DNA from 4 places in the Mammaliicoccus sciuri genome. Region 3 is predicted to be linked to each of the others. Evidence: riboswitches for the same ligand, from Rfam matches in the RefSeq annotation. Region 3 holds a riboswitch; each other region holds the start of a gene.

Evidence for each region. A riboswitch is a leader RNA that binds a small molecule or an ion and turns the genes downstream of it on or off. The one in region 3 is predicted to bind S-adenosylmethionine.
Region 1: it holds a riboswitch for S-adenosylmethionine, as region 3 does, so the genes downstream of both, MUA60_RS11870 (methionine ABC transporter ATP-binding protein) here and MUA60_RS02900 (hypothetical protein) in region 3, are expected to answer to the same signal.
Region 2: it holds a riboswitch for S-adenosylmethionine, as region 3 does, so the genes downstream of both, metK (methionine adenosyltransferase) here and MUA60_RS02900 (hypothetical protein) in region 3, are expected to answer to the same signal.
Region 4: it holds a riboswitch for S-adenosylmethionine, as region 3 does, so the genes downstream of both, MUA60_RS01405 (MetQ/NlpA family ABC transporter substrate-binding protein) here and MUA60_RS02900 (hypothetical protein) in region 3, are expected to answer to the same signal.

What each region holds. Positions count from the first base shown of each region.
Region 1 covers NZ_CP094824.1:2,287,788-2,293,957, forward strand. The annotation lists gene MUA60_RS11855 (short chain dehydrogenase) at 1-552, opposite strand, end outside; gene MUA60_RS11860 (MetQ/NlpA family ABC transporter substrate-binding protein) at 682-1,503, opposite strand; gene MUA60_RS11865 (methionine ABC transporter permease) at 1,516-2,211, opposite strand; gene MUA60_RS11870 (methionine ABC transporter ATP-binding protein) at 2,204-3,229, opposite strand; SAM riboswitch class I at 3,306-3,412, opposite strand; gene MUA60_RS11875 (thioredoxin family protein) at 3,442-3,765, opposite strand; gene MUA60_RS11880 (toprim domain-containing protein) at 3,722-4,126, opposite strand; gene gcvH (glycine cleavage system protein GcvH) at 4,230-4,610, opposite strand; gene MUA60_RS11890 (arsenate reductase family protein) at 4,678-5,031, opposite strand; gene MUA60_RS11895 (thioredoxin family protein) at 5,173-5,493, shown strand; gene MUA60_RS11900 (nitroreductase family protein) at 5,545-6,084, opposite strand.
Region 2 covers NZ_CP094824.1:1,855,207-1,861,376, forward strand. The annotation lists gene MUA60_RS09575 (NAD-dependent succinate-semialdehyde dehydrogenase) at 15-1,397, opposite strand; gene MUA60_RS09580 (nuclease-related domain-containing protein) at 1,457-2,368, opposite strand; gene metK (methionine adenosyltransferase) at 2,807-4,000, opposite strand; SAM riboswitch class I at 4,104-4,215, opposite strand; gene pckA (phosphoenolpyruvate carboxykinase (ATP)) at 4,398-5,999, shown strand; gene MUA60_RS09595 (alpha/beta hydrolase family protein) at 6,021-6,170, opposite strand, start outside.
Region 3 covers NZ_CP094824.1:602,851-609,020, forward strand. The annotation lists gene MUA60_RS02885 (ABC transporter ATP-binding protein) at 1-559, shown strand, start outside; gene MUA60_RS02890 (RrF2 family transcriptional regulator) at 683-1,063, shown strand; gene MUA60_RS02895 (NAD(P)/FAD-dependent oxidoreductase) at 1,134-2,024, shown strand; gene MUA60_RS02900 (hypothetical protein) at 2,075-2,293, opposite strand; SAM riboswitch class I at 2,368-2,467, opposite strand; gene MUA60_RS02905 (PepSY domain-containing protein) at 2,599-3,261, shown strand; gene efeO (iron uptake system protein EfeO) at 3,499-4,359, shown strand; gene efeB (iron uptake transporter deferrochelatase/peroxidase subunit) at 4,366-5,604, shown strand; gene MUA60_RS02920 (FTR1 family iron permease) at 5,579-6,170, shown strand, end outside.
Region 4 covers NZ_CP094824.1:307,865-314,034, forward strand. The annotation lists gene MUA60_RS01390 (IS3 family transposase) at 1-172, opposite strand, end outside; gene MUA60_RS01395 (transposase) at 304-840, opposite strand; gene MUA60_RS01400 (transposase) at 975-1,511, opposite strand; SAM riboswitch class I at 1,767-1,872, shown strand; gene MUA60_RS01405 (MetQ/NlpA family ABC transporter substrate-binding protein) at 1,954-2,760, shown strand; gene MUA60_RS01410 (pyruvate MFS transporter) at 2,961-4,229, shown strand; partial or broken gene MUA60_RS01415 (Nramp family divalent metal transporter) at 4,360-5,678, shown strand; gene MUA60_RS01420 (TetR/AcrR family transcriptional regulator) at 5,789-6,170, opposite strand, start outside.

The sequences.
Region 1 (6,170 bases), 1.2 Mb from region 3:
GTATGCTTTAGCGGCTTTTTTAGCTGGGACTGCTTGATAACCTTTAAAGAAATCACCATAATCTTCGAGTGCTTCTTCAATTACATTTGGACTTACATTATTAATTCTTAAATCACGTTTTAATTCATATGCAGCTGATTTCACAAATGCTTGAATACCACCACCAGCCATTGCTGATGAAACGCCACCTTTGATTGGTTCGTCCATAATCACACCAGTTGTTAATGTGAAACTTCCGCCATCATTAATATAATGTTGTCCGATCAGTACTAAGTTGATTTGTCCAAGTAATTTACTTGTAACAGCAACTTCATTTGATTCAGGTGTTAAGTCAGATAAATCATCAAAATTCGCTGCACCTGCAGTAGAAACAACTGCATCTACATTTTGAATTTGTTCAAACATTAATTTAATATCTTCTATATTAGACATATCCATTTGATAGTCACCTGAATTACGTCCAACTTTCACAACTTCATGTCCGTTTGACGCAAGTTCTTCTGCCACTGCTGACCCAATAGTACCATTAGCACCAACTAATATAATCTTCATAATTTACCACCTTTTCAATTAATTAAATAAATTTTATCTATAAATGAAAGCATACACAAACATAATGCCCAAAGATGAGTAATAATACAAAAAACATCTAACCTTATGGCTAGATGTTTTTATAATTTCTTATTTCGCTGGAATTACAGCTCCGTCATATTTCTTGTTGATGAAGTCTTTAATTTCTTTAGATTGTAAGACTTTCATTAAAGCTTTAATTTCTTTGTCATCTTTATGACCTTTTTGAACTGCAATTAAGTTTGCGTATGGTGAATCTTTTCCTTCAACTGCAATTGAATCTTTAAGTGGATTTAATCCTTGTTCGATTGCAAAGTTAGAGTTGATGATTGTAGCGTCACCTTCGTCTGCTTGATAAGATTTAGGTAAAAATTCTGCTGATTGTTTATTGTTGAATTTAATATTTTTCTTGTTTTCTACGATGTCATCAAATGTTGCGTCAACTGGTTTAACGCCGTCTTTGATTTTGATTAATCCTTCTTTAACGAAGAATGATATGAATCTACCTTCTTCTGCTGGATTGTTCGATACATAAACTGTTGCATTTTTTGGTAAGTCAGATAATTTTTTGTATTTTTTAGAGTAAACTGCCATTGGCTCTAAATGTACGTTACCTGCTGATTCAATTTTATATCCTTTTTCTTTTGATTCAGTTTTTAAGTATGGTGTATGTTGGAAGAAATTTGCATCAAGTTCACCTTTGTCTAATAATTTGTTAGGTGTTGTGTAATCATTGATTGTCTTGATTTCTAAGTCATAACCTTCTTTTTTAAGAAGTGGTTTAGCTTCTTCTAAAATTTCAGCATGAGGTGCTGGTGATGCACCAATTTTAATTGTTTCGTTCTTTTCTTTCTTGTCGCCACTACCGCCACCACAAGCTACTAGCACGACTGTTAAAATCGAAATAAATAATAACCCAAATACTTTTTTCATTTAAAACACTCCTTAACGTTTATCAATTCTTTTTACAATTAAATCTCCAATAAATTGGATAATAAAAACAATAATTAAAATAAAGATTGTTGAAACTAAAATGACGTCATTTTGATTTCGTGTAAATCCAGTTAGGTAAGCTAAGTTACCTAAACCACCTGCACCAATTACACCGGCTATAGCAGTTGATCCAACTAAAGCAATGGCTGTAACTGTGATACCCGATACTAAAGCAGGTAATGATTCTTTTATTAATACTTTTCGAACGACTGTCCAAGTAGTAGCACCCATTGAAACTGCCGCTTCAATAACACCTTTATCAATTTCTTTCATGCCGATTTCAACAAGTCGCGCATAAAATGGTGATGCACCAATAATCAATGCTGGTAAAGCGCCTTTAGGTCCACTAATTGTACCTAGTAAAATGTCCGTAAATGGTAGTAATAATAATATTAATATGATAAATGGAATAGCTCTAAATAGGTTCACGACAAATGAAACGATTGAATAAAATACACGTGAACTTTTAGATGTTCCTCTTGATGTTAAAAATAGTAAAGTTCCTAAGATTAATCCAAATACTAAAGTAAATACTGTAGAAATAATCGTCATATATAACGTTTCATACAATGCTTCCCATACAGCATCCCATCGTACGTTAGGCATCGTGACCATTTCTGTTATGATATCTCCAAATGATTTATTCACCTACGTTCACCTCTACTTTCACGCCTAGATTATTCAATTCTTGCTTAATTGTTTCTTTAGAATAATCTCCTTGAGGTAAATGAACGATCATATGTCCAAATGTACCGTTTTGAGTTAATTTAACGTCACCTTCGATAACGTTAATATCGATATTATAAGTTTTTATAATTTTCGCTAATACTGGATCAGAACTTGTTCCACCAACGAAGTTTAACTTCCAAATTTCACCATTTGGTTGTTCTTTCTTAAAGTCTTGTAAAGTTCTTTGTAAATCATCTGCTTTAAGATCATCTTTAACAAATCGTTGTGTAACATAAGTTTGAGGGTTATTAAATACGTTAATAACTTCTCCCTCTTCAACAAACTTACCGTTTTCCATGACTGCTACATGGTCACAAATTTTTCTAATGACATGCATTTCATGTGTAATCAGTATGATTGTTAAATCCAGTTCTTTATTAATATCTACTAACAAATCTAATATTTCATCAGTAGTTTGCGGATCGAGTGCACTTGTTGCTTCGTCACATAATAAGACATGTGGGTCATTAGCAAGTGCACGGGCAATACCTACTCTTTGTTTTTGCCCTCCTGATAGTTGTGAAGGATAGGCATTTTCGCGTCCTTCTAAACCAACTCTTTTGATGAGTGCTTTAGTTCTCTCATCAATTTCACTTTTAGATACACCAGCGATTTCTAATGGAAATGCGATGTTATCTTTAACTGTTCTAGACCAAAGTAAGTTGAAATGTTGGAAAATCATGCTTACTTTTTGTCTTTTTAATCTAAGGTCTTGTTTCGATAATTGTCCAATGTTTGCACCGTCTACAATTACCTCTCCCTCAGTAGGTGTTTCTAGGCCGTTAAACATACGTATAAGTGTACTTTTACCTGCACCAGAAAATCCAATTACACCATATATACTTCCTTTATCTATTTTTAAGTCAACATGGTCAACAGCTGTTATGTCACCTTTTTTTGTTTTGAAAGTTTTAACAACTTTATTTAACTCGATCAAATCTGTTGCCTCCTAATCTCTAAATTAAAAACGCCTCACTCTTAAAATAAGAGAAAGGCGTCAAAAATTTGTCTTTCTCTCATCTCCAAAAGTTAACACTTTTTGTGAATTGGCACCATTTCATATTTATATGACGGTTGCCGGGCTTCAAAGGGCACATCCCTCCACCACTCTTGATAAGAGTTATTACGTATTTAATTAAATTCATACTATCATGATAAGTTTTTATCGTCAATAACTTTTTGAATATTCTCTAATATATACGGAACAGACTGAAAGGCATAGATTCGACGGATAACTTGATCTTTATGCATGATAAAAAGTACGGGTACTGACATGATTTCAAATTCTTTACAGAATTCTGGATAAAAATTTAAGTCACACTTATTAATAGGTAATTGTGAAACTTCGTTTGCAATATCTAACATGCGTTCTGATATTTTGCACGTTCCACATGTTGGCGTATATCCAAATAATAAATGGATATCTTTATCAAAATGCTTGTATATATCGTTCAATATTTCTGTGTGTTTCATGGTAACGATACTTCCCTTTCAATACAAAATCATTCTTAACTATAAAACCATGATAGTTTAACACATTCGCTAAATATTGTCTTGGACAGCGCGCTACTTCAGAAAATGTAGAATCAATATAAATATGCTGGCTTTCACTCACAAATTTCTTAAACCATTTTCCAATTTTCTTACCTTCCTTATCTTGATCTACTAAGACATACACTTGAGAACCGTATATTTCTTCTAGTAGCTCATCCATTTTTTCGACCCCCATCGTTCCATGGGTACAAATAATATGAACATGATCATTTAATACTTCTTCCACTCGTTTTTTATCAGAAATACCTTCTACGATTATAATCTTTTTAATCATCGCCATGAATATCACCTTCTACAAATGAGATAGTATTACAGTTCAGTTTCATGATAAATATTTTAAAAAAACTCCATGACACATCAGTATCGTGGAGTTTAATGTTATGTTATTCACCTATCATTTCGCTATAAGCGTCTGCATCTAATAATTCATCTAATTGAGCTTTATCAGATAGTTCAACTTTGACCATCCAAGCTTTATCATATGATGATTCATTAACAAACTCAGGGCTATCTTCTAGTTCTTCGTTTACTTCAACGACTTTACCAGAAAGTGGTGCATATAGTTCAGAAACTGTTTTAACAGATTCTACACTACCGAATGAATCTCCACTAGTTAATTCGTCACCTTCTTCTGGTAACTCAACAAACACGATGTCCCCTAATTCTGATTGAGCAAAATCAGTAATACCGATTGTTACGATATCTCCATCTACTTTTACCCATTCATGTTCTTTTGAATATTTTAACTCACTAGGCACTGTCAAAGTAATCCCCTCCTATATGTAATTCAATTATAATCATGACATAAAGCCATTATTCAAGCAACTATTTTTATAACCAAGTTTGACGATATTCGTCTTCTTTAAATCCAAGTGTCACTTTATTTCCTAAAACGGCTAAAGGTCTTTTAATTAACATGCCATCAGATGCTAATAAATCAAACTTTTCGTTGTCTGATAAATCATCCATTTTATCTTTTAATCCCAATTCGCGATATTTAGCGCCTCGAGTATTAAATAATTGATTAACATTGATGTCTGTCCCATCAATGATATCTTTTAATTCTTTAGCTGTTGGTGTTAATTGAGTAATATCAATCGGTTCAAAACTGGCACCGTTCATTTCTAAGAACTTTGCTGCTTTTTTACAAGTTGTACAATTAGGATATTGATAAAATTTTATCATGTCTTTACCTCCATATGTCTATTTAATTTCATTATAACAATATTAGTACAGAACATGTAGTAATGAGTTAAATATTTTTTTAAATATTAGAAATAAGATATACTTACCTTATAATCATTATTTCTAAGGAGCAGAATAAATATGAGAACAATAAGTCAATATACTGAATTTGAAGAAATTACACAAAGCGATGAACCAGTTGTCGTTAAATTCTTCGCAGATTGGTGTCCAGATTGCACAAGAATGAATCAATGGATCGATCCTATCATCGATGAATACAATCAATACAATTGGTATCAAATCAATCGTGACCAAGTTCCAGAAGCAGCAACCGAAAATGATGTAATGGGAATACCAAGTTTATTAGTATTTAAAAACAACGAAAAACTTGCACACTTACATTCAGCAAACGCAAAAACACCAGAAGATGTTAAAGCGTTCTTAGCTGAGAACTTAAAATAATCATATTAAAGCCCACAATTGAGTATAAGATCTCAGTTGTGGGTTTTGTTATTACCATTCAGTGATTAATGATTTATTTTTTCTTTCGGCAGCTTTTACACTTGAGTCTTTTTCAGTTAAATATAAAAATCCACATACATCTTCATCATCCTGAGCGCCGACTGTTTTTCTAAATGATGGATTAAATATAAATGCAGGTGTTTTCCAACATGAACCCATTCCCTCATCATGCATCAATAACATTAAATTCTGTACAAATGCGCCGATTGCCATTTGATTTTCAAGATTTTCTTTTTGTCTTGAGTCTCTTTTTGACAAGATGACAAACATGCCACCAACTTTAGTCACTTTATTGATATATTTTTCTTGTTTAGCTGGATCATTAACAAATGCTGATTGTGCAACTTCTTCTGCAAATTCAGGAATTTGTTTTTTATTGATATACACTAGTCTCCAAGGTTCTCTCATACCATGGTTAGGTGCGTATGTTGCTAAATCAACTAAAGAAAATACTTTTTCTTCGTCTATATACATATCATAATCATATTTTTTGACGCTTCTTCTTTCTTCAATCGCTTTCTTTAATTCCATTATTTACACTCCTAATTCATTGATAATTATTATCAATTGTATCATAAAATAAAGAAGCGAGATAGAAATCTAGAATTATCCTAAAG
Region 2 (6,170 bases), 1.3 Mb from region 3:
ATTTTAGACGATACTTAAATTAAAATTGAAACAACTTTAGTTTCTAAATATGGTTCAATACCTTCTGAACCACCTTCTCTACCAAATCCACTTTCCTTCATTCCACCGAATGGAATATGAGCTGCACTTGGTCCGCCATCGTTCCAACCGATTACACCATAATCTAAGTTCTCATACAACTTTATACCATTACTATAGTTTTCAGTAAAGAAATATGCTGCCAAACCAAATGGTGTATCGTTTGCTTTTATAATCACTTCATCTAAATCTTTATAAGTTTGAATTGGTGCTACTGGTCCGAACGTTTCTTCTACCATGATTTTCATATCGTCTGAAACGTCAGATAGTACAGTTGGTGTGATAAAATAACCACCATCTTTATAACTATCTCCTCCAGTAATCACACGCGCGCCTTTACTTGTTGCATCTTCAATATGAGATTTAATTTTTTCAAAACCATCTGCATTAATAACAGGACCTATATCTGTTGATTCATCTTGTCCATCGCCTACTTTTAATTTACTAACTTCTGCTCTAAGCGCATCTTCAAATGCGTCTTTAATAGATTCATGTACGTAAATTCTATTTGCACATACACATGTCTGTCCTGCATTTCTAAATTTAGAAGCAATTGTTCCTTGAACTGCTTTATCTAAATCTGCATCTTCGTGAACAATCAATGGTGCATGACCACCTAATTCAAGTGTTACTTTCTTCAATGTTGAACTTGATTGTTCCATTAATTGCTTACCTACAGGTGTTGAACCTGTATAAGTAATTTTTGAAATTAAAGGATGCTTTGTGAAAATTGCACCGACGTCTTTACCTGAACCATTTACATATTGGATAACACTTTGATCAAACCCTGCTTCATGTGCAAGATCAACTAATTTCATAGTTGTAAGAGGTGTATCTTGTGCTGGCTTACATATAAATGTACACCCTGCTGCTAATGCTGGTGCTGCTTTTCTAGTCATCATTGCTGCTGGGAAGTTCCATGGTGTTATACTCGCGACAACGCCAACAGGTGCACGTGTAACAATAAGTCGTTTGTTATCAACATGTTCTGGAATGGTTCTTCCATAAGTACGTTTCGCTTCTTCAGCAAACCATAATATATAATCTGTCGCATATTTAACTTCGCCTAAAGCTTCTTTTAATGGTTTTCCACTCTCTTTTGTCATAATTAAAGCAATTTCTTCTTTATTTTCAAGAATCAATTCATACCATTTATATAACAATGCACTACATTCGTGAGCTGGTTTCTTTTTGTATGTTTGAAAAGCATCATGTGCATGTTCAATCTTGCTGTTAATATCTTCTTCCGTATTGTTTTTAATCGTTTCGATTACTTCACCAGTTGCAGGATTTTTAACTTCAAAATTTTCTTTTACCATACTTATAACCACCTTTTTTAGTATAAAAATAGCGCTACATAAAATGCAGCGCTTAGTTATTACGGGTTAAACTTTTCAATTTCATCCATAATTCTCTCAAGGTCTTCCACACTATATTGGAATCTACCATGGAATACAAATTTATTAAAGAAATGTTGAAGTTGTTTTTCACCAACTAACACTTTAATGTTAGGGTCTTGTGAATAATTACTGATAGTTGCTTCACTTACTTCATTTGGATGGAAATAAATAATTGGTGTCGGTGTATATTTAAGTTCTAACTGTCTTTGTAATTCTTCAGTTGTATTATCAACTTCTTTAACTTCATCAGTATATGAATGGAATGCTGCAGTTTTATTATTTGATTGTTTTTCAAGTAATAATGTTTGTTCTTTGTTTGGGTTTAAATCCAATGTTTCAAAGACTTGTCCTAATACTGGAAAATCACTAAACTGCTGTTCTGTAATACCGTGATAGATATGACCACTTACTAAATTAGAGTCAATTACATATATACCCGTTCTTGTTAAGACTAAATGATCAATTTGTCGAACTTTACCTAATGGATCTTTAGGTAAGAAGATATTTGCCATAATATGCATATCTTCAGGTCTAATTCTACGTTCATTAACAAGTTGGTCTCTTAACTCTAACAAGTGTCTATCAGTTATATATTCCCCTTCATTCTTAGAAAATAACTTTAATGAGTCAATTTCTCTTTCTTTTTGTGAAATTGCTTCTTGATGAGTTTCTTCTTGTTTCGTTAGAACCTTTTTATTTTCAACTCTTTCATGATCTAACTTTTCTTTATGTTCAGATTTAAGCGTCTCATTTTCTTTTTTATGAGCTTCTTGAATCTTATTCAAAGATTTTTGTTTCTGTTTTAATGAAACAAAGAATAATATAATAAATAGTATCGCAATAACGATCGCTGCGATTAATCCATAATGAATCGGTTCTAATTGACTCATAATTGTAGATCGCTCCCTTTCATATGTATTAATTCCATTATAGTAAAAATTACAAATAAATTCAGTATATATCATGAAATATATTGATAATATAACGTAATTTCTTATACTTCATACATTTGAGTAGTTAAACCACACTTTAATAGTAAATATTTTATAAAAATTCAGTTCATTATGAACAACTTGACTTAAACTTGTTCATAACGGGGCTCTTGTGAACACTTTCGCCCAAACTTGTTCATAACGAGGGTCTTGCGAACACTTCTGGCTAAACTTGTTCATAACGGGGGCGTTAGTTACAAAAGTCGCCTGAAGTGTTAATACTGATATCCTTATTTGCACTTCTTACCAAAACTGCTAATAACAACCCTACTTCCACCAAACCTAAAATAAAAACTCTGCATATATCCCGCAAGATTATATACAGAGCTTCATCATTTATTTTAATAAGTCTTTTAATAAATCTACTTTATCTAATTGTTCCCATGGTAATTGAACATCTGTTCTACCGAAGTGACCGTATGCTGCTGTCTTTTTGTAGATTGGTTGTCTTAAGTTCAACATTTGAATAATACCAGCTGGTCTTAAATCAAATACTTCTCTTATTTTTTCTACTAATACAGTTTCTTCTACTTTACCTGTACCAAAAGTATCTATTGAAATGGATACTGGTTGTGCTACGCCAATTGCATATGCTAATTGGACTTCACATTTATCTGCTAATCCACTTGCTACTATATTCTTAGCTACATATCTTGCTGCGTATGCTCCTGATCTATCTACTTTAGTAGGATCTTTACCACTGAAACATCCTCCGCCATGTCTTGCATAACCACCGTATGTATCTACGATGATTTTTCTACCTGTTAATCCAGCATCTCCTTGTGGTCCGCCGATTACGAATCTACCTGTTGGATTAATAAAGAATTTAGTTTCTTCATCTAATAATTCTGTAGGTACGATTGGATAGATAACATGATCTTTAATATCTTGTTGAATTTTTTCTAATTCAATTTTTTCATGATGTTGTGAAGAAATAACGATTGTATCAACTCTTACCGGTTTATCATTTTCGTCATATTCAACTGTTACTTGTGTCTTACCATCTGGACGTAAATATTCTAAAGTACCGTCTTTACGTACATCTGTTAACCTCTTCGCAAGTTGATGAGCTAAATAACCTGGCAAAGGCATGTATGTTTCAGTTTCATTTGTAGCAAAACCAAACATAAGACCTTGGTCACCTGCACCAATTGATTCTATTTCTCTATCTGATAAATCATCTCTATCTTCTAATGCGCAATCTACACCTTGTGCGATATCTGGTGATTGTTCATCAATAGCAGTTAAAATCGCCATCGTTTGGAAATCATAACCGTACTTCGCTCTTGTGTATCCTATATCTTTTACTGTTTGTCTAACTACTTTAGGGATATCTACATATGTTGAAGTAGAAATTTCACCTGCAATTAAAGCCATACCAGTTGTTACTGTTGTTTCACAAGCGACTCTTGCTTTAGGATCGCCTTTTAATAATTCATCCAAGATCGCATCGGAAATTTGGTCCGCAATTTTATCTGGATGCCCTTCTGTTACTGATTCTGATGTGAAGAGTCTTCTATTCTTTGACATAAAAAATCTCCTTTAAATAAAGTTGTACGGTCTCTTCCTCAGCGCAAATAAAAAGTGCCTTCTCTCAATAAAGATGTAGAGAGAAGGCACACTCGTCCATTCGCTCTTATCGTTCAGACAATATTGGTCTGCAAACGGTTTGGCACCTTTCTTTCATTAGAAAGAGGTTGCTGGGTTTCATTGGGTCCATGTCCCTCCACCACTCAGGATAAGAGAATCCGTCAGAAATGATAATACTAAAGTTTTCATAATATGTCAATGGAACGAAACACATTCAAATTTCTAAAAAAATTTTATAACAAATTTACTCATTAGTATAGACTATATATTTTAATGTGTTATACTAATTCCATGAAAATGCTTACAATATTAATATTAGACATGGGGGTCGTCATTTATGGCAATGCAGTCAATTACCGAATCAATCGAACTTTCAAACCTTTTAAAGAAGGACACTACACTACAACAACTTTCTAGAACTGAATTGTACAATCACATTCTAGAAGCAGGAGAAGGCGTATTAACAGAATCTGGCGCAATCAGAATGGAAACTGGTAAATACACAGGTCGCTCTCCTAAAGACAAATTTATCGTTAAAGAGGAAGATACTGAACAAGATATTGATTGGGGAACAATCAACCAACCTATCTCAGAAAGTAACTTTTTAAATTTATATGATCAAGTTATTGACTACTTAAACCAAAAATCACAACTTTATGTCTTTAATGGATATGCAGGTGCAGATGAATCATCACGTTTAGATTTACGTGTTATTAATGAGCTACCTTGGCATAATTTATTTGCACAGAACATGTTTATTCGCCCAGAAACTAAAGAAGAAGCACTTAATATCATCCCTAATTTCACTGTTATTAGTGCACCAGGATTTAAAGCTGATCCAGAAAAAGACGGCACAAATTCTGAAACATTCATTATTACTTCGTTCAAACACCGTGTCATACTAATTGGTGGTACTGAATACGCTGGTGAAATGAAAAAAGGTATATTCTCAGTTATGAACTACTTATTACCTAAAAAAGGTATTATGAGTATGCACTGTTCAGCAAACGTAGGTTATAACAAAGATGTAGCTTTATTCTTTGGTCTATCTGGTACAGGTAAAACAACTTTATCTGCAGATCCTAATAGAAAATTAATCGGAGACGATGAACATGGTTGGAACGAAAATGGTGTCTTCAATATTGAAGGTGGTTGCTACGCTAAAACAGTAAGTCTTAGCCGTGAAAAAGAACCACAAATTTACGATGCTATCCGTTATGGAACAGTTTTAGAAAATATTACCGTAAATCCTAATGGTTCAGTAGATTATGACGACACTTCATTAACTGAAAATACAAGAGCTGCATACCCAATTGATTTTATCGATAATATTATTACACCATCAATAGCTGGTCACCCAAATACTATTATCTTCTTAACTGCAGATGCATTTGGCGTATTACCACCTATTTCTAAATTAGATAAATCACAAGCTATGTACCATTTCTTAAGTGGTTTCACTTCTAAGTTAGCAGGTACAGAAAGAGGCGTAACAAGTCCTCAACCAGTATTCTCAACATGTTTCGGTTCACCTTTCTTACCATTACATGCGACTGAATACGCTGAATTACTTGGTAAATTAATCGATGAACATAATGTAGACGTTTATCTTGTAAACACTGGTTGGACTGGTGGCGAATACGGTGTAGGTTCAAGAATGGACTTGAAACATACACGTTCAATGATTCGTCGTGCAATTAGTGGAGAAATTAAGAATTCAGAATTTGTTAAAGATGAAATCTTTGGTCTTAATATTCCGAAATATGTACCAGGTGTACCTTCAGAAATATTATATCCACGTAATTCTTGGGTATCTTCTGAAGCATATGACGAAAAAGCAAAATTACTTGCTAAGAACTTCAAAGAAAACTTCAGTAAATTCGGTGAGTCTTCTGAGCATATTCAAGAAGAAGGCGGATTCACATATAATCGCTTATAAAATACTTAAAGAGCTTGGGCCTTATTGGTCCAAGCTCTTTTCACATTTATACATCCATTCTTTAATTTGTAACAATGTTTGCTTTTCTATTTCTGGCCTTAAAACATGGCCTTCTCCACATAAATAGATTGTTTGATGATCTACCGCTTCTTGCTTTAAATGTTCTTCTAG
Region 3 (6,170 bases):
TAAAATCGATAATCGAGACATTAAATCTTATAAGTTGGAATCATTAAGAAAACAAATTGGTGTTGTACAGCAAGATGTATTTCTTTTCGGTGGAACATTAAGAGATAATATTATTTATGGTAATTTAAATGCAACGGAAGAAGAAATTAATTACGCAGTTGACCAAGCACAATTAAGAACGTTTGTAGATGAATTGCCAGAAGGTTTAGATACTGTCGTTGGGGAACGCGGTACAAAATTATCCGGTGGACAAAAGCAACGTATTTCAATTGCGAGAATGTTCTTGAAGAATCCGCCAATTATTATTCTTGATGAAGCTACGAGTGCTTTAGATGTTGAAACTGAAAATAAAATACAATCAGCATTTAAGAATTTATCACGTGGTCGAACATCACTGATCATTGCGCATAGACTGAGTACGATTAGACATGTCGATAGAATTGTATATATTGAACAAGGTCAAATTCAAGAAATGGGCAGTCATGATGAACTCGTGGATAAAGGCGGTAAATACAAAGATTTATACATGTCACAGTTTGAACAAATTGAAGAATTTTAACATACTGCCGGAGATCTTTATGAAGAAAAAGGTCTCTGCATTTTTTATTTTGAGCTAAATAATAGACTTTCAGTTTAAAGTTGTTATTATAGAGTGTTAATATCTATGATTAAGAGGTGTAACATGAAGATTTCTAAAGGGTCAGACTATGGGCTGCATGCTTTGGCATATTTAATTGCTAAAAGAGACCAACAGCCCATCAATGTTAAAAGTTTATCTGAAACGTTAAATGTGTCTGTAACATATTTATCTAAAATATTAACGCAATTAGTAAAGGCAAACGTCATAAAATCTGCATCTGGTGCAAAAGGCGGTTATTATTTAGTTAATAATTGGGAAGACATAACTGTCTATGATATTATTACTGCAATTGATGGTCATCAAAGTACACTTGAAGATAGCTTTAATCACGGTCCAGAATGTAAGATACAAGCGATATTAACTTCTGCTGAAGATGAAATGACGCAAGCTTTGAAAAATAAAACTTTAAAAGATTTAATGTAAGTTAAATCTTTTTTTATCTATCAATTATAGATATTACGACTCTACAATAGTTATGAAAGGTGGAAATGCTATGTTTGATTGTATCGCAATAGGTGGAGGGCCAGCAGGATTAGCGAGTGCACTCACGTTAGGAAGAGCTTTAAAAAAGACGTTAGTGATAGACAATAATAATGCGAGAAATAAAGTGACACAGCATTCACATGCATTTTTAACGCAAGACAGTGTAAGACCTGAAGAATTGAGAGCTAAAGGAGAACATGATGTTGATCAATATGATGATGTAACGCGAATTAATGACACGGTGTTAAACATATTGAAAGAGGAGCATAACTTTATTGTTGAAACAGCCAACCAACAATATAAAGCTAAAAAAATTATGGTATGTACAGGTTTACGGGAAACATTACCAGAAATTGAAGGTTTAAAAGAAAGTTGTGGCAAATCTGTCTTTTATTGTCCGTGGTGTGATGGATATGAATTGAAACATAAACCATTACTCGTAGCTGTTCAACCTGAGCATGTGAAACATATGGCGATGCTTATTAACAATTGGACAGACGATATCGTTATAAGTAGCCGTGATTTTTCATTATTAACTGAAGAAGATAAAGCGTTTATTGAAAGTAAACATATCACATTAGTGGAAAGCGAAGTAGCGGAATTTAAACATCATGAAGGACAAATTAATGAAGTTATCTTTAAAAATGGTGAACGTATCAATAGAAGCGGTGCAATCATTGGTGTGAAGTGGGATACTGATTTTGAATTTTTAAAAGCGTCCGATATTGAAAGAGAAGACAACGGAAAAATAAAAATTAATGAGTTAGGTGAATCATCTATACCAGGATTGTTTGTAGCAGGTGAAAGTAAAGATTTCATGGCATCTCAACTAATAGACGCAGCAGCAAATGGTAATCAAGTCGCAAAATTTGTAGCAATGCAAATCATTATGGAATCATAAATAAAAACAGGCTGGGACATAATGTAATGTCTTAGCCTGTTTTAGAATGCTTATTTTTTAGTTATTTTAATATTAATTTCAAAGTCACCAAATTGAACATTGCGATGTTCAGAATCTGAAGTTGGTTGAAGTATTGTATTCTCAACTCTGCATAATTCTTGGATTAAAGCGTTCTTCTTCTGAGTCTTACCTATTGAACCTGAATAACTTCTTGGTGGATTTGCCTGCAATTCTAATAGTTCTGATAAAATATCGTCTCTTGTTCTCATATTTATTGCCTCCTAATTTGATAGTTACAATAAAACAGCTCATCTTAAGATTAAGAAGAGCTGTTTAGAGAATCTTCTTATCTTTCAAGTTAAACTTGTTGGATTTAGCACAGTACATACGCCTGTTGCTGAGGTTTCATCGGGCCAATTCCCTCCGCCTACTCTTAATAAGACTACGAGCTATTTTATTGTTTCTTAATCATAACGAATTAATTGTATTTTGCCTAATTTTTAAAATCTAAATGTTTAAAAGGTTTGAGGTGGTCTATATATTAACTGAATATGAAGCATAGGAGGAATAGATTATGAAGTATAAAATGCTTTCTTTATTGTTGTCAGCAGGTATCGTGTTAGCAGCATGTGGTAATGGTGACGGTGATAACAATGATAAAAAAGAAAATCAAAATGATGAAAAAACAGAACAAACAACTAAAGAAAATAGTAACGACGATCAAAATACAGATGACCAAGATTCAGACGATGATCAAAACACAGATGATGATCAAAGTTCAGACAAAGCAACTAAAAATACAGTTAAATGGGATGACATTAAAGTCTCTCCTGAAGATGCTGTAAAAGCTGCACAAAAAGAATCAAAAGGTGAACTTAAAGATCTATCTTTTGAAAAAGAAACAGGCGAGTGGAGTTATAAAGTTGAATTAGCTGATGGAACAAATGAAAATAAAGTACTGATAAATGCAGATGATAAATCTGTTACGAATGTTGAAAAAGAACAAGAAGATAGTGATGATAATGATCAAACATTCAAATTATCAGATGTTGCTAAATTCGAAGATGCACTTAAAGTAGCACGAGACAAAGCTAAAGGTGATATTAAAGAATGGTCACTAAGTGAAGATAATGGCAAACTTGTTTATTCTATTGAGTTAAAAGAAGGTAATAAAGAATCAACAGAATTTACAATTGATGCTAAGTCTAAAGAAATTCTTGAACAAGAAACAGATTAATTTATTAAGAACATAGGATAATTCATTTTATCCTATGTTTTTTTATGTTTATTTATTGATTATCATTCTCAATTAGCATTTCGCATGAAGTTTGAAAAAATTTCATTACATAAATACTATAGGTACAGCCTTATATTTGTATTTTCTATGAATTCTATAAAATTTTTATTGACTATTGCACATTATAGGCATAAATTAAAGATAATAATGATAATCAATTAGATAGGAAGTGTTATGATGAAAAAGTTAGCAACAACTTTATTAGCAAGTACTTTAATTTTAACAGCGTGTGGGAATAGCGCTGATAAGAAAGAAAATGAAGATAAAAAAGAAACAAAGGAAACGAAAAAGTCTGAAAAAGCGGATTTCTCTAAAGAAACTAAAGCTTATAAAGATTTTACAACAGAACAATTAGATAAATTCTTAGCTGATACTGAAAAGTTCGTTGAAGCGGTTAAAGCAGACGATATCGAAAAAGCTAAAGAAATTTATCCTAAAGCGCGTATGTACTATGAAAGATCTGAGCCAGTTGCTGAAAGTTTCGGTGATTTAGATCCGAAAATTGATGCACGTTTAGCAGATATGAAAGAAGAAAATAAAGAAGACGAATGGTCAGGTTACCACAAAATTGAAAAAGCATTATGGGAAGATAATACAACTAAAGATATGGCACCAGTTGCTGATCAATTATTAAAAGACACTAAAGAGTTACGTGCAAAAGTAGATACAGTAGATGTGACACCTAAATTAATGTTACAAGGTTCAATCGACTTATTAAATGAAGTATCTAGCTCAAAAATTACAGGTGAAGAAGAAATTTATTCACACACAGATTTATATGACTTTAAAGCAAACATCGAAGGGGCAGAAAAAATCTTTGAAATATTTAAAGATAAAGTAGCAGATAAAGATAAAAAGCTTGCTGATACAACTCAAGAAAGATTCGATAATGTTAATAAATTATTAGATCAATATAAGACTAAAGATGGTGGATATGAAGACTATACGAAACTATCTAAAGATGAAACGAAAAAACTTTCTGAAGCTGTTGATAAATTAGGGGAATCTTTAAGTCAAATGGCTGTTATTACGGAGTGATGATTGATGTCTAATAATGAAAATCATATAGCTAGAAGAGATTTTCTAAAACTCGCTGGTGTTGGTGGTGCAGGTCTACTGATAGGTTCTACAGGTGTAGGCGGTACTTTTCTTGCATCTCAATACTTTGCTAAAGATAAAACAGGCGTAAAAAATAAAATCAATTTCTATGGTAAATATCAGTCTGGCATCACGACAGAACAACAAAAACACATTTACTTTGTCGTTCTAAGCATTAATAAAATGTCAATTTTAGATGTTAAAGAAATGTTTAAAGTATGGACAAATTATAGTGTTCATTTAATGAATGGTGAATATGTAAAAGAGATTGGTAAAAACAAAATGTTACCAAGTCCAGATACAGGGGAGACGATTGGCTTAGACGCCAGTCGTCTGTCTCTTACTTTTGGTATAAGCCCTTCATTCTTTGAAAAAGTTGGATTGAAAAAGCATAAACCAGATTTATTAAAAGATTTACCACATTTTCCTAAAGATCAAATTGATGAAGACTATTCAGGTGGAGACATTTGTATACAAGCATGCTCAGATGATCCACAAGTTAATTTTCATGCCATTAGAAATTTAATTAGAGTGGCTAAAGGTGAAGTTTCAATGAAGTGGAGCCAAGCAGGATTTAACTCATTTGAAGAAAAGGATGGTAAGAAAGAAACACCTAGAAATTTATTCTCTTTTAAAGATGGAACAGGTAATCCTAATGTCCAAAATAAAAGTGATTTGAATGAATACGTCTTTATACAAGATGGTTGGGCTAAAAATGGTTCATATTTAGTCGCAAGAAGAATTCAAATGTTGTTAGAAACATGGGATAGAACGGCTTTAGGTGAACAAGAAGCCACATTTGGTAGATACCGTCATTCTGGTGCGCCAATTGGTAAAGAAAAAGAATTTGATACATTTGACCCTGATATAAAAGATAAAAATGGCGAGAACTTGATAGAAAAAGAATCGCATGTCAGTTTAGCAAAAGCATCTAAAACGAATTTATTAAGAAGATCTTTTTCATATTCAGATGGTATAAACGCAAACACAGGTGCTTTTGATGCAGGATTACTCTTCCTAGCATTTCAAAAATCACCGGAACAATTTATTAAAATCCAAAATAAAATGGGTGCTATTGATAAATTAAATGAATATATTACACATCGAGGTTCAGGTATTTTTCTATGTTTACCAGGTGTCCAAGAAGGAGGATATTTAGGTGAAACGTTATTCAATCGTATTTAGTTTAGTTGCAATACTATTTATGCTACTATCTTTGACCGCTAAAGCAGAAACGAGCTTAAGCGATATTTATATTAGTGTGACAGATGCCAAATCTGCGATACAAGATAAAGACGAAAAGGCATTCGACAAGCATTTCAAAGAGATTAAAGATAATTGGCAAAGTACGAATAAAAAAGACCATAAACTTGTGAAAAAAATAGATCAAGATATCGAAAAAATTGAAAAAACAACGTCTCAAAAAGATAGAGAAAGTGCGCTAAATACACTGACTTCTGATTTAATTGATTATGAAAAAGTATTAAATCCTGTTGATAAAAAGAAGAAACGAGATCAGTTACAAAATGAAATGCAGCCATTGATTAAAAATATAACAAAGGCGATCTCAGATAAAGATTTTGAAAAAGCAAAAACGATTAACAATCAATTAAATGCGACTTGGACAAAGAATGAAAAAATTGTTCGAGAAGAAGATATTGGCAGATATGGTCAAGTTGAAACTGCATTAATGTTTACAAGAATTGAATTAACGAAAGATAAAGTAGATGCGAATAGTGCACAAATGCAAG
Region 4 (6,170 bases), 290 kb from region 3:
GAAATGGGAGACTTGTTTTAAATCTACGATTTAATATATTTTGAGCTACTTTACCAACTTTACCTTTAAAGGAACGATACTTACGACCTCTATTTCTTAGTGCTTGTGTAACACGACGATAACCATAGGTATGGTTTGATTCTTCACATATTTCTTTTATTACTTGAATCAATGTTTCATCTTTATCAGCTTTACTAAATTTATTTATCCAATAATAGTATACAGATTTAGCTATTTGAGCGACTTTAAATAAGATACTTAATCGTATATTATATGTTTCATTTAGTTCCTTAATGACCTTTACTATTTCTGATTTTTGCTTCCGTAAATGTCGGTCAAGGCTTGTAACTTTTTTTGATAAGCTATACCTGCCTTTAACGTCTCATTTTCATTTCTAAGTCTTTCAAGTTCTTCACGTTCATTTTCATTTAAAGGTAAATTTTTATTATCTGATTTAGATCGTTTTTTAGTCATAGTGTGAGATCGTCCCTTTTGTTTATTATCTATATCAAGACGACACTTTTCATCAAATTGATGTTGCCAATTGGCAATGATAATAGGATTAATAATTCTAAAGTGATTCGCAGTATCTTGATAAGACAACATATTTTCTTGTCTAAATTTTAAAACAGATAATTTAAATTCGCTAGTATAAACAGTATTTCTACTTTTTATTTCTAAACCTTCTTCTCCAAACTCTTTATATTGATTGACCCAAATCCGAAGGACAGACCAACTTGAAATACCATATTTTAAAGCAATTGTTCTATAACTTTGATGTCCTTCTAAATATTCTTTTACAAGTTTTAGTTTGAATTTAAATTCATATTTTTTCCTCATTAGAATGCACCCCAATATTTTGATTTGTTTAGTTCAAATATTTGGGTTCACATCAGATTTAGCTATTTGAGCGACTTTAAATAAGATACTTAATCGTATATTATATGTTTCATTTAGTTCCTTAATGACCTTTACTATTTCTGATTTTTGCTTCCGTAAATGTCGGTCAAGGCTTGTAACTTTTTTTGATAAGCTATACCTGCCTTTAACGTCTCATTTTCATTTCTAAGTCTTTCAAGTTCTTCACGTTCATTTTCATTTAAAGGTAAATTTTTATTATCTGATTCAGATCGTTTTTTAGTCATAGTGTGAGATCGTCCCTTTTGTTTATTATCTATATCAAGACGACACTTTTCATCAAATTGATGTTGCCAATTGGCAATGATAATAGGATTAATAATTCTAAAGTGATTCGCAGTATCTTGATAAGACAACATATTTTCTTGTCTAAATTTTAAAACAGATAATTTAAATTCGCTAGTATAAACAGTATTTCTACTTTTTATTTCTAAACCTTCTTCTCCAAACTCTTTATATTGATTGACCCAAATCCGAAGGACAGACCAACTTGAAATACCATATTTTAAAGCAATTGTTCTATAACTTTGATGTCCTTCTAAATATTCTTTTACAAGTTTTAGTTTGAATTTAAATTCATATTTTTTCCTCATTAGAATGCACCCCAATATTTTGATTTGTTTAGTTCAAATATTTGGGTTCACATCAGAGATGAGCCAAGTCGTGGCTTAAGTGTCTAATAAAGCCAAGAGATAGCCTAAGTTATACTTCATACCTATATAATCCCCCAACTTTCACACAACTCACATATCTTATTGCCATTATCACCACCATCCAATACCAACCATTCACAAGTGTAAAATTTCAAATTGACTAATCTTGAGTACGATGATAGGAATAATAAAAGACTCTTATCAAGAGTGGCTGAGGGATGTGCCCTATGAAGCCCAGCAACCTTCTATTTGGAAAGGTGCTAATTCACATAAAGTTTGTCTAAACTTTTGAAGATGAGAGGAGGTTTATCTAACTTTCTCTAATTTTTTAGAGGAAGTTTTTTTATTTTTAATTTTATATCGGAAAGAGGCGTCTATACATATGAGCAAATTCGTAAAGTTCGTTAGTTTTATCGGTATTATTTTATTATTAGCTGCGTGTGGAAAGTCTAGTGGAAGTGAAAATACAAAGATTACGGTTGCTGCTTCTCCGGCTCCGCATGGTGATGTCGTTGAACATGCGAAAGAAAAAATGAAAGAAAAAGGTTATGACTTAGAAGTTAAAACAGTGAATGATTATAAAGTACCTAACAAGTTATTAGATAATGATGCAAATCTATTTCAACATGTGCCTTACTTAAAAGCTGAAAAAGCAACACATGGATATAAAATTGAAGAGGTAGGAAAAGTTTTCACAACGCCAATGGGAGTTTATAGTAAAAAACATAAAGATTTGAAACACTTGCCAGATGGCGCAACAATTTATGTGTCTAACAACCCAGCTGAAGAAGGAAGGTTTTTATCATTCTTTGTTAATGAAGGATTGATTAAAATAGATCCAAAGGTGAAAATTGAAGATGCTAAATTTGATGATATTATAGAAAATAAAAAGAATTTGAACTTTAATAACAAACAAGGTGCAGAATTTTTACCTAAAACATATAACAGTGGTGAAGGCGATTTAGTCATTATGAATTCAAACTATGCAATTGATAACGGATTGAATCCAGTGAAAGATTCGATAGCAATTGAAGATAAGTCATCACCATTTGCGAATATATTAGCTGTAAAAGAAGGACATAAAAATGATAAGAAATTCCAAGAACTTCTGAAAGTTCTTCAGTCTAAAGAAATGAAGAAATATATTAAAGATGAATATGGCGATAATGTTATTCCATATGAAAAGTAATCATGCAATGAACCCAGGCATATGTCTGGGTTTTAATTTTATATATTTGTGTATTTATTCACAATGAAATAATATTATAAATCTTTAAAATATATGTTGTAAGCGTTTCCTGTTTGTGCTATATTCAACTTATTAATAAATAGAGTCATCATATGACCACATGAATTAGAAGGGAAATTAATTAAGAAAGTTGGATATTTATGAAAGAAAAAAGAACTAATATAAGATGGTTTTTTGCAATTGCATTCTTTATTATAGGGATTATCGCATATATGGATCGTTCAAACATCTCTATTATCGCTGGACCTATGATGGAAGATTTAAATATGAACAAAGCTCAATTCGGGCTATTAGCTTCATTCTTCTCACTTGGTTATGCATTAATGCAAGTACCTTCAGGGATATTAGCTGAAAAGTTTGGTCCTAAGAAAATGTTAACAATCGCATTATTATGGTGGAGTGCTTTCACAATTCTTACAGGTATTGTGAAAAATCATGGCTTACTATACTTAGTACGTTTCTTATTTGGTGTAGGTGAAGCGCCTATGTACCCATCAAATGCTGTATTTAATAGTTACTGGTTTAATAAGAATGAAAAAGGTCGTGCATCTTCTGCTTTATTAGCAGGTTCATACTTCGGACCAGTAATCGCACCAATTGTTACAATCGCAATTATGAATGCGTTTGGTTGGCAAGCAGTATTCTATATTTTCGGTTTAATCGGTATTGTAATTGCGATCTTATGGGTGATTATCGCTAAAGATTTACCAGAACAACATAAAATGGTAAATGAAGCAGAAAAAAGATTTATTATGGAAACACGTGACGTTGTAGATACAGGTAAAAAAACTGCACCTTGGAATGTATTCTTCAAACGTTTCAGTTTCTATGCAATTGCAGCACAATATTTCGTTGTACAATTTGTCATTACATTATTCTTAATTTGGTTACCAACATATATTCACGAAGAATATCATGTAGAATTTAAACAAATGGGCTTTATCGCTGGTGCACCTTGGTTAGCAATGTTTATTTTGATTATGCTAGGTGGTACAATTTCAGATAAAATTTTATCTACAGGTAAATCTAAATTTGTTGCACGTGGTGTAATCGCAATTTCTGGATTTGTTGTATTCTGTATATCACTATACTTTGCGTTAGCTACAGATAACTTATATATGAATATTTTCTGGTTATCTTTATGTCTTGGTGGTGTAGGTTTATCAATGGGTATGAGCTGGGCAACTGCTACAGACTTAGGACGTAACTTCTCTGGTACAGTTTCAGGTTGGATGAACTTATGGGGCAATATTGGTGCATTATTAAGTCCAATTTTAGCTGGTTTACTAGCAGATAAAATTGGTTGGACAATGACACTACAATTAATGATGGTTCCAGTAGTATTCGCAATCATCATGTGGTTCTTTATTAAACCTGACAATCCTTTAGTAAAAGAAGAAAATGTATAATATTTTAAGGTTCTAAGGCACATTATGTGCTTTAGATTCTTTTTTTATAACGAAAAGTTTAGGTTACCCTAATTAAAATGTTTACAAATTAAATGAATAGGTATATCCTCTTGATATAGAGGTGTTAGACATGGGCAAAAGTTTAGAAGAAATTAATAGTACGTCTCTTTTGATGTTGAAGCAAATGCTTTTAGAAAGTTCCTAATGTATTTAGGTCCTGGTTTGCTTGTAGCAGTCGGATATATGGATCCGGGTAACTGGATTACTTCTATGTCTGGTGGGGCTCAGTACGGTTATATATTATTATTTGTGATTTTAATATCTAGTTTATCTGCTATGCTATTACAAAGTATGTGTGCAAGATTAGGTATAGCAAGTGGGATGGATTTAGCACAAGTTACGGAGCATATGACTAATAAATCTTTAGGCGTATTTGCATGGATTTTAGCAGAATTAGCTATTATAGCAACTGATATTGCTGAAGTAATTGGTAGTGCGATTGCTTTAAATTTACTATTTAACATTCCATTAACTTTAGGGGTAACGATCACAGTATTAGATGTTTTACTTTTACTTTTAATTATTAAACTCGGATTTAGAAAAATAGAAGCAATTGTCGGTGTACTTATATTTACAGTTCTTATTATCTTTATGTTTGAAGTGTATCTTTCTTCACCGGATGCTGGCTCGTTAATGGCAGGATTTTTACCAAGTTCTGAAATTGTTACGAATAAAGGCGCTTTATATATTGCGTTAGGTATTATTGGTGCAACGATTATGCCACATAACTTATATTTACATTCATCAATCGTTCAGTCTAGAAATTATGAAAGAACAGATAAAGGTAAAAAAAGTGCAATTAAATATGCAACAATCGATTCTAATATTCAATTAGCAATTGCGTTTATTATTAACTGTTTATTATTAGTATTAGGCGCAGCATTATTCTTTGGTAGTCATGAAGCTTTAGGAAGATTCTTTGATTTATATGATGCTTTAAGTCACTCTCATGTAGGCGGTGCAATAGGTGGCGCTGTTATGAGTACATTGTTTGCCATAGCATTATTAGCTTCTGGCCAAAATTCTACAATAACAGGTACATTATCAGGACAAATTGTTATGGAAGGTTTCTTGAAAATTAAACTTAAACCATGGGTACGTAGAATCATTACAAGAGTTATCGCAGTTATACCAGTATTTCTATGTTTATGGTTATATGGATCAAGCGATACAAAAATAGAAGATTTATTAATTTTCACACAAGTATTTTTAAGTTTAGGTTTACCATTTAGTATTATTCCATTAATTATGGCAACAAGTAATCCAAACATCATGGGTAATCAATTCGTCAATAAAAGATGGGTTAATATAATATCTTGGATACTCGCAGTTGTTTTAAGTGTGCTGAATATCTATTTAATTGTAGAAACAATATCAGAATTTATGTAGATAATAAAAAGCCAAGGCTGGGACATAATGTAATGTCTCAGCCTGTTTTAGTATCTTGGCAGTAGATGACTGAATTGAAATGCGCTTGTATCAAGCTTTTTCAACTCTAGTCATCCTTGCCGGGGCGGGACTACGAAATCTTTTTTTACAAATCCCTTTTTCTCTGCGTCTATTAATAATTTGATGGGACCTGTCGAATTAAGTGTGATTAACCTTTGTGCCATTTCATCAGGTGGTGTGTCTAATGCTCTAATGACCCAACCTTGTATCATGCCTGCATATGCCGACGCAACGTATTCAGCGACAATATCTTTATCTAATATCATGTCATTTTGAACGCCTGTATCTTCAAAAAAGATAATATATCTTTGATGAATATGATTTTTAAGTAAAATATAGAAATTAGGATAGTGTTTGAACATCGTTTGATAGAAATACGCGTTATGGGATATATGGCTAAAGATATTATTAGCGATATAGAATTGTGATTCG